DNA from 4 places in the Streptomyces sp. TE5632 genome. Region 3 is predicted to be linked to each of the others. Evidence: riboswitches for the same ligand, from Rfam matches in the RefSeq annotation. Region 3 holds a riboswitch; each other region holds the start of a gene.
What was found. A riboswitch is a leader RNA that binds a small molecule or an ion and turns the genes downstream of it on or off. The one in region 3 is predicted to bind cyclic di-AMP.
Positions count from the first base shown of each region.

Region 1: another riboswitch for cyclic di-AMP. It lies ahead of ACVW19_RS15940 (M23 family metallopeptidase); the one in region 3 lies ahead of ACVW19_RS19785 (transglycosylase SLT domain-containing protein).
Region 2: another riboswitch for cyclic di-AMP. It lies ahead of ACVW19_RS13465 (transglycosylase family protein); the one in region 3 lies ahead of ACVW19_RS19785 (transglycosylase SLT domain-containing protein).
Region 4: another riboswitch for cyclic di-AMP. It lies ahead of ACVW19_RS00295 (C40 family peptidase); the one in region 3 lies ahead of ACVW19_RS19785 (transglycosylase SLT domain-containing protein).

Region 1 covers NZ_JBSSEA010000003.1:2,376,207-2,378,395, reverse strand. Annotated here, with positions in the region: gene ACVW19_RS15950 (dihydrofolate reductase family protein) at 1-340, shown strand, start outside; tRNA gene ACVW19_RS15945 (tRNA-Met) at 448-521, shown strand; cyclic di-AMP (ydaO/yuaA leader) riboswitch at 849-1,005, shown strand; gene ACVW19_RS15940 (M23 family metallopeptidase) at 1,017-2,051, shown strand; gene ACVW19_RS15935 (PrsW family intramembrane metalloprotease) at 2,116-2,189, opposite strand, start outside.
Region 2 covers NZ_JBSSEA010000003.1:1,854,440-1,856,628, forward strand. Annotated here, with positions in the region: gene ACVW19_RS13465 (transglycosylase family protein) at 37-801, opposite strand; cyclic di-AMP (ydaO/yuaA leader) riboswitch at 806-974, opposite strand; gene ACVW19_RS13470 (transglycosylase family protein) at 1,180-2,160, opposite strand.
Region 3 covers NZ_JBSSEA010000003.1:3,188,640-3,190,828, reverse strand. Annotated here, with positions in the region: gene ACVW19_RS19790 (polyprenyl synthetase family protein) at 1-488, opposite strand, end outside; cyclic di-AMP (ydaO/yuaA leader) riboswitch at 1,119-1,282, shown strand; gene ACVW19_RS19785 (transglycosylase SLT domain-containing protein) at 1,295-1,786, shown strand; gene ACVW19_RS19780 (HAD family hydrolase) at 1,825-2,189, opposite strand, start outside.
Region 4 covers NZ_JBSSEA010000001.1:59,626-61,814, reverse strand. Annotated here, with positions in the region: gene ACVW19_RS00300 (ATP-binding protein) at 49-507, shown strand; gene ACVW19_RS00295 (C40 family peptidase) at 605-1,078, opposite strand; cyclic di-AMP (ydaO/yuaA leader) riboswitch at 1,082-1,212, opposite strand; gene ACVW19_RS00290 (hypothetical protein) at 1,623-1,931, opposite strand; gene ACVW19_RS00285 (ATP-dependent Clp protease proteolytic subunit) at 1,939-2,189, opposite strand, start outside.

The sequences.
Region 1 (2,189 bases), 810 kb from region 3:
ACTGGCCCGCGGCCACTCCCGGGAGGGCGGCGACCCGCTGGTGCACGCGGAGGAGGCCGCCCTCGCCAAGACCGACCCCACGGATCCGCGGCTCACGACCGCCACCGTGTACTCCAGCCTGGAACCCTGCGCGCGCCGCGCCTCGCGTCCGGCGCCCTGTGCGCGGCTGATCCTGGACGCGGGGGTACGGCGGGTGGTCACCGCCTGGCGGGAGCCGGACACCTTCGTGGCGGACGCCGACGGCAGCGGAGTGCTGGCCGCCGGGGGCACCCAGGTCGTCGTACTGCCCGAGCACGAGGAGGCCGCCACGGCGCCGAACGGCCATCTGATCGGCCGGTGACGCGACGGCGGCGACAGCGGCGACAGCAGCGACGGCGACGGCGACGACGGCGACGACAAGGAGTGTGCGGAGTGTCCCCCGCATGCCGTATGCTGGTGACACAACGACGCGGGGTGGAGCAGCTCGGTAGCTCGCTGGGCTCATAACCCAGAGGTCGCAGGTTCAAATCCTGTCCCCGCTACTGAAGGCCGAGGGCCGGAATCCGAAAGGGTTCCGGCCCTCGGTCGTTCTCGGCTTTAGCCCCGCCGCCCCGGCTCGTCGTCCCGACTTCCGCACCGTTGTCACGCCAGGTGATCGGGTCACCGCGCTGCGCATAACAACTGATAAACCGTCAGTTTCGATGTGACGCGTGAGGCACGGTCAACTCGCCCGTTTTTGCCCGGCCATGGCGCTTAAGTCCGCGTGGAAATCGTTAACGATCAAGAGGAACGGCTTGGAATCCGACCCCTACCTCTATTAACGTTCGATAACGCAGCGCGGTCGTCCCAGCCGTCACACGAGTCGGCTCCGTGCGCATGCGCCGAATCCCGCAAGGGAACCGGGGAACCAACATCTTGGGGTGAATCGCGTGGATGCCCCGTGGAGACACGGAGGGTATACGCGTGTAGGAGACCTTCCTGCTCCGAACCCGTCAGCTAACCCGGTAGGCGAGAAGGAAGGAAAGGAGTACGCCCACGTGGCGTCGAACCGGCCTGCTCCCGAGGCCCCCTTCATGCCGAGCCAGTACGACGGCGACACCTTCGTCTACGGCGGCGTCCGCCCCGACGAGGGCCCCTTCGAGGAGTGGAACCCCACCGAGGAGTCCGTCCGCCCCGTGCGCGGCCGGCACCGCGTCGGCAAGCAGCGCGGCGGAGGCCTCGCCCGCAGCTCCACGGTCCTGGGCGTCGGTGTCATAGCCGCCGTCGCCGGTGGCGGTATGGCCAGCGCCCAGACCGGCAAGCCGCCGGTCTCGATCTCGATGCCGGACCTTCCCTCTGTCGGTTCCCTCATCTCCGACGAGGAAACCCCCGAGGGTTCCGCCACCGCGCTCAGCGACATCGGTGTGGTCGCCGACGAGGTCACCGAGCAGGGTGCCTCCGACGCCGGCGAGGCGCTGCACGCCCGGATCATGGCCCAGGTCGAGCAGCAGCAGAGCCAGGCCGAGGACAAGGCCGCCGCCGAGGCCGCCGCCGCCGCGGAGAAGGAGGCCAAGGAGAAGGCCGCCGCCGCGAAGAAGGAGGCGGAGGAGAAGGCCGCCGAGGCGAAGCGCAAGGCGGAGGAGGAGGCCAAGAAGAAGGCCGAGGCCGAGCGCCTCGCCGAGCTGGCCCGGCAGTACGCGCTGCCCACCTCCTCGTACACGGTCTCCTCGACCTTCGGTCAGGCCGGCGCCTACTGGTCCTCCGGCCAGCACACCGGTCTGGACTTCGCCGCCCCCACGGGCACGCTGATCAAGGCGGTCCACACCGGCACGATCACCTCCGCCGGCTGGGACGGCTCCTACGGCTACAAGACCGTGCTGACGCTCGACGACGGCACCGAGATCTGGTACGCCCACCAGTCCTCCATCAGCGTCAGCGTCGGCCAGCAGGTCAACACCGGCGACGTGATCGGCCGCGTCGGCTCCACCGGCAACTCCACCGGCGCTCACCTCCACCTGGAGGTCCACCCCGCCGGCTCCGCCTCGGGCATCGACCCGATGGCCTGGCTTCAGTCGAAGGGCCTCACCGTCTGAGACGACCACAGCCCCGGCAGTCCTGACGACGACCCCCCGACGTCAGGGCTGCCGGTCAGGCGTTTCAGGGGCGGTACGGGGACGCGTACGGGTTCGGCCGGTACGCGGAATACCCGAGGTACGCGGGGTGCGCGGGGT
Region 2 (2,189 bases), 1.3 Mb from region 3:
CCGCGGGGACGGAGCCCTGAGCCTGCGGCCGCCGCCTTACTTCAGGTGCAGCTGCTGGCCCGGGTAGATGAGGTCGGCGTCCTCGACGATGTCGTCGTTCAGCTCGAACAGCTTGTTCCAGCCGCCCTTGACGTCGTGCTCCTCGGCGATCGAGCTGAGGGTGTCGCCCTTGACGACCTTGTACTCGCCGTCGCCCTTCTCGACCTTCTCGCCGGTCGGGGTGGTGACGGTCTTCTTCTCGGCGGCCGGACGCTCGTCGGAGCGGGAGGCCTTCTGCTCGGTGGAGCGCTCGGGGGCGGAGCCGGTGTTCTGCTCCTGGGTGTTCTGCTTCTGGGCGTTCTGCTTCTGGGTGCCCTGCGAGGAACCGCTGTTCTGGTTCCCGGCGCTCTGGTTGCCGGTGCCCTCGGTCGAGCCGCCCCCGGTGTGGGCGGCGTTGGACAGGCCCTTGCCGCAGACGGGCCAGGCACCCTTGCCCTGACCCGCGAGGACCTTCTCGGCTATCTCGATCTGCTGGGCCTTGCTGGCCTGGTCGGCGGTGGCGGCGTACTGCGTGCCGCCGTAGCCGGCCCAGGTGGAGGCGGAGAACTGCAGACCGCCGTAGTAGCCGTTGCCGGTGTTGATGGACCAGTTGCCGCCGGACTCGCACTGGGCGACGGTGTCCCACTCGGAGGCGGTGGCGGCGGAAGCGTTGCCGACCGCCAGCAGCGGGGCGGCGACGGCGGCACCGGTGACGCCGGCTACGGCGATGACCCGGGTGGCCTTGGACGGACGACGGTGCTTGCCCTTGCCGGAAAACAGCATGGAAGGATCCCCTCACCGACGCCTACGAGGTGAGCTGTCGGGTTCGGGCCGGTTGAGTTGCCCGGCCGCGTCCCTCACGGGACGCGGCTCCACCCCTAGCCGAATCCGGCGTCAATCACCGGCTCCGGCGCCTACCTTGGTTCCCCCGCTCCTGCCTACGGCGCATGACGCGACGGCTGTTCCCGTGCTGCCACTGGCAGGATTCGGCGTGGCGGCAGCCGGGGCCCGCGGTGGCGAGCGGTCCTGACGGTAGACACGCGCCCGGCGGATAATCAAAGACGATCAGGGCTTCTGAGACCTATCTCTCATCGTCTTTATAACGGACATTCAGCGCGAACCGTGACCTCAACTGCCGCCATCGACGCACCTTTTCGAAGGTCAGCCTTCACTCGATCCGAAAAGGATGAGATGGGAAGCCGCCGCACCCGCACCCTCGCCGCCCCCGCCGTACTGGGCGAGCCATCCGCCGCCGAGCGCGAGGGAGTCGGCGGCAGCCGAGGAGTCGATTCCGGTGCCCGCGGGGGCCCTGTCGGCCGGGGACGAGACGTCGAGGCCTCGCGAGAAACCGAGACCGCCGCGTGAGGCGTGCCGGCCGGAAGCTCCGGACTCGCGGTCCTCGCGCACCTCCTCCTCGGCGCTGGCGCCGCGGTGGCGGCCGGTGGGGGCCTCGCTCGCGGACGCGTCCGAAGAACCCGCCTCCTGCCCCGACTTGCCCGAGTCCCCACCCTTGGCGGAGGCCGAGGCGGAGGGGGAAGCGGAAGCGGAGGGAGAGGCGCCGGGCTCGGCGTCCGAACCGCCGGACTTGGAGGCTTCGTCCGTCTTCTTCCCCTTACCGCTATCGGCGCCCTTATTGCCCTTGTTGCCCTTGTTGTCCGACGAGGCTTCGGAGGACTGCGAGGGCGACGGAGTGGCGGAGCTTCCGGTACCGGAGGAGTCGTACGACGAGCCGCCGTCCGCACCGGTGTCCACACCGGCCTTGCCCGAGTCGGTGTTCAGGCCCGCCAGCAGGCCGCAGGCCCGCCACGCGCCGACCCCCTGGTCGGCGAGGACCTTCTCGGCCACGGCTATCTGCTGGCCGCGGCTGGCCTGGTCGGCGCTGGACGCGTAGTCGAGGCCGCCGTACTTCTCCCAGTCCGTCTGGGTCAACTGCAGGCCGCCGTAGTAGCCGTTGCCGGAGTTCTGGCTCCATGAGCCACCGGACTCGCACTCCGCGACCCGGTCCCAGGTCGCGCCCTCGGCCGCGCTGGCGCCGCTGGCCCCGAGAAGCGGAATCGCGATGGCTGAGCCGGTCACTCCGGCAGCGACGACAAGAGCCGGAGCCTGGCGGGGGCGACGGTGACGACCGTTCCCGGAGAGCATGCGGAGACCTTTCGCAGGACAACAGTTAC
Region 3 (2,189 bases):
TGCGGCCCCGCGGTCTCCATGATCTGACCGGAGACCAGCCGCTCGAACGCCTCCGCCTGCACCCGTACGGCCTCCGGCCCGAGGTCGGCCAGGATGTGCGAGGCGCGCGCGAAGAGGAAATCGCCGGTGAGGACCGCGACGGAGTTGCCCCAGCGGGTGTTCGCGCTGGGCACCCCGCGCCGCACACCCGCGTCGTCCATCACGTCGTCGTGGTACAGCGTGGCCAGGTGGGTCAGCTCCACGACCACGGCGGACGGTACGACGCCGGGCGCGTGGGGGTCGCCGAACTGGGCGGCGAGCATCACGAGCAGCGGCCGGAACCGCTTGCCGCCGGCCCGCACCAGGTGCTGAGCGGCACCCGTGATGAAGGGGACCTCACTCTTGGTGGCCTCGAGCAGCCCTTCCTCGACAGCCGTCATCCCGGCCCGGACATCGGCTTCCAGAGCCTGGTCCCGCACGCTCAGCCCGAATGGCCCGACGACGGTCACGAGGGGTCTCCTGTCTGCTGGTGTCCACTGGCGCTCAGACGTCCTGCACCGTTCACCGAGAGGTCGCTGGTTGTCGACAGGTCGCTGACATCACTCGAGTCAGCGTATCCGGTCATGTTTCGATCACCGCCAGCACCCACATTCCCCAAACTCACCCGAGCACGCGCGGACGGCACGCCATGGCGCCCTCCGATATCGGATCACCATCAGATCGTTTCCGACCAGTCGACAGTAAGGGACATTCATCAACTTTTCGGATGAAGCTCGCCCGCGCACCGGCACACCCCGAACCGCATCCCGACACACGGTCCACCCCGCCTGCCCCGATGCCCGATTTGCCGCAATTACCAATTGATTTCCCGTTGGCGAAAAATGCGCCCGAGCGGTGCGGCCAGTGAGGTCGGTCACGCGCACCCCGACACGCCCGCGACTCCCCCGCACAGGCGCTTCCCCTTCCACCGAACGCGAGTTGGCCGCCGGCACCCGAAAAGGATCAAGTCCCCCAAATAGCCCAAGGCAAGATCAAACGGCGTCATACGTGACGTTCGCACTTGTTCCCGACATGCGCTCTCGCATACGTTCCCGGCCTGTCGGGCGGACGCCGAATCCTGCCGCCGCCCGCACCACCCGTCGATCAACTCACTCACGCACGGCAGGAGCGGGGGACCCAGGTAGGTCGCCGGACCGGTTCGCACCGGGACGGCTCGGGGTGAAGCCATGCCCGCAGGGGCGCGGCCGGGCACTCTCCCGCCCGAACCCGACAGCTCACCTCGCAGGCGTAGGAGAGGAACGCACCCATGCCCGCCATGCCCGCATCCGGTCAGCGCCGCTTCGGCCGCACCCGCCTCGTCCGCTCCCTCGCCGTCGCCGGCGTCGCAGCGATCGCCCTTCCGGTGTTCGGCGCCACCAGCGCCTCCGCCGCTCCCGCCGCCCCCGTGTCGGCCGCCCCGGCCGCCGCCGGCACCGAGACGGCGTACCCGGACAACCTCGACGGCTGGATCCGCGAGTCGCTGTCGATCATGGCGCAGCACGGCATCCCCGGCAGCTACGACTCCATCCACCGCAACATCATGCGCGAGTCCTCCGGCAACCCGCAGGCCATCAACCTGTGGGACTCCAACGCCGTCGCCGGCACCCCGTCGAAGGGCCTGCTGCAGGTCATCGACCCGACCTTCCGGGCGTACCACGTGCCCGGCACGGCCTTCGACCCGTTCGACCCGGTCGCGAACATCACGGCTGCCTGCAACTACGCGGCGGACCGCTACGGCTCGATCGACAACGTCTTCGGCGCCTACTGAGACGTCCGGGCGCACCGGGGCACACCCGGCCCACGGGGTCACCCGTCGGGGCGGAGGCCGGGACGGCACGTGTCGGGGCGCGTGCCACCTCGCCCCGCCCCGCCCGTTCCGCCGAACAACCGCTCGAGGACGACGGCCACGCCGTCGTCCTCGTTCGTCGTGGTGACCTCGTCGGCCACCGCCTTCAGCTCGGGGTGCGCGTTGGCCATGGCGACCCCGTGGGCCGCCCAGTGGAACATCGGGATGTCGTTGGGCATGTCGCCGAAGGCGACGGTCCGTTCCCGGCTCAGCCCCAGGTGCTCGGCGGCCAGCGCCAGCCCCGTCGCCTTGGTGACACCGCACGGCTGGAGCTCCACGGTGCCCGGTCCCGACATGGTGACCGTGGCCAGCGAACCGACCACCG
Region 4 (2,189 bases), on a different contig from region 3:
GCCGCTCCGTGCCGGACCGTGGACCCGTGGGAAAGGGAGGACGTCGCCATGGCAGACCATCTGGAAGCATCCATCACTCTGCCGAGCGATCCAGCCTCGGTTCCCGCCGCGCGCACCCATGTGGTGGACACGCTGGCGGAGTGGGGCATGCCGGCGGACACGGAAGTGTCCGACACCGTGCGGCTGATCGTGTCCGAACTGGCCACCAACGCCGTGCAGCACACCCTCGGGCAGTCACCCACGTTCACGGTGTACATCGCCCTCGACCACGACGAGCGGTTGCGCATCGGAGTCACCGACAGTCATCCGAGGTTCCCCAAGCGGCTCCCCGCCGCGGTCCAGCAGGACAACGGCCGGGGGTTGGTCATCATCCGCTGGCTGACCGCGGAACGCGGCGGCAGGATGAGGATCCGCCCCACCAGGGAGGGCGGCAAGACCGTCTTCGTCGTGCTCCCGTGGGCCGTCCCGGCCGAGCCGGTCACGGCGGTGGGACAGCAGGAGCCGTAGGGGCCACGACGGAACAGCGCAGCCCCAGCCGCGTCGGTGACTGTCCGACGGAGTGGCGGGGGCGGCGACAGGGGGGGAATGCCGCCGCCCCCGCGGATCAGCCGACCCGGCCGTACCAGACGCTGCGGGTCCAGATCTTCTGCAGGCGCACCACGTCCCCGGTCTTCGGGGCGTGCCAGATCTTGTTCTGACCCGCGTAGATGCCGACGTGGTAGATGTTTTGGCCCGAGTGGAAGAACACCAGGTCGCCCGCCTTGCGGTTGGAGGCCGCGACCTTGTTTGTCTTGTTGTACTGCTGGGCGGCGGTGCGCGGCAGCTGCTTGCCCGCTTTCTTGAACGAGTAGAGGGTCAGGCCGGAGCAGTCGAAGCGGGACGGTCCGGTGGCGCCCCACCGGTAGGGCGAACCCTTCTTGGATTCCGCGACCTGGAGAGCCTTGGCGGCCGTGCTCGCGGCCGCCGCCTCCGGGGCGGCACCGGGAACCACGAGTGAGCCGCCCACGGCGGCGAGAGTGAGGGCCGAGGCCGTGCCGGCCCGGGCCATGAGAGACGGGACACGATTGAGCGCGGACATGCGCAACCCTTCGTCAGCCGCCTGTGAAGGATGACCTGTCGGATTCGGGCTGGCGAAGTTGCCCGGCCGCACACGTGCGGCTTCACCCCAAGGGATGCTCGGAACGGGAATCCCCGCTCCGGCGACCCGTCGTGCTCGGGTCCTCCACTCCTGCCGATCCACTCCTGTCGACCGGTCATCCGGGCGGCGGCAGGACTCGGCGTCCGCCCGGATCGCCCCGCCGCGGTGGCGGGGGCTTGTCGTCAGTGAGCGATCTTGGCAATGGTTGGCCCGAAATCCCACCGGAGCCGGGGGTTTGTGTTGTTACTCACCACTCATCCGTTCGGGTGGACAGCGCTGTGTTCGGGCTGCCGTCCAGAGCGCCGAGGAGCCCCGGACCAGCATCGGAATACTTGATTCCGAAAGGGGGCGCGCGCGGTGCGCAACCTTGGCGGCCCGAAAAGAAGTCGTGCGTCTACGCCGCTTGGGGGTAAGCCATTTGGTCCGTTTCAACTCCGGTGCGGACGTGTCACCGGCGCACGCCCCGCCCGGGCCGGTAGGGGTGTCAACTGCCGCAGCCCGGCGGCAGGATGACGCGGGCCGTGCGCCGCTCGCCGTCCAGCACCCGCAACGCACGGGCCAGGGTGGCGGTGTGCAGTTCGGTCTCGCCGCGTCTGTGCATCAGGGCCAGCGCGTCGCGCAGGGCGACGGCCTTGCCGACCAGTGCCTGCGCGGCACGCAGTCCCCGGTAGGTGTCGCCGTCGCGGGCCGGGTTGATCCGGCCGAGCAGGTCGACGGCCTCGAGGTAACGGTCGATCAGCTCGGCCTCGGCGCGGGTCAGCGCGGGCAGCGGCGGCAGCTCGGGTGGCAGCATCGGCGGCTCACCCCGTGCCGGAAGTGGGCCGCCGGCCCTCGCGGACGGTCACGATCCGGTCCGCGAGGCCGTAGTCCACCGCCGCCCGGGCGTCGAGGACCGTGTTCCGCTCGATGTCCGACCGTGCCTGCTCCGGGGTGCGGCGGGTGCACCGGACCAGCATCTCCTCGATCCGGGCCCGAACGCGTGTCAGCTCCTCGGCCTGGACGGCTAGGTCGCTCGCCCTGCCCTCCACCGGCTCCGTCAGCGCGGGCTGAT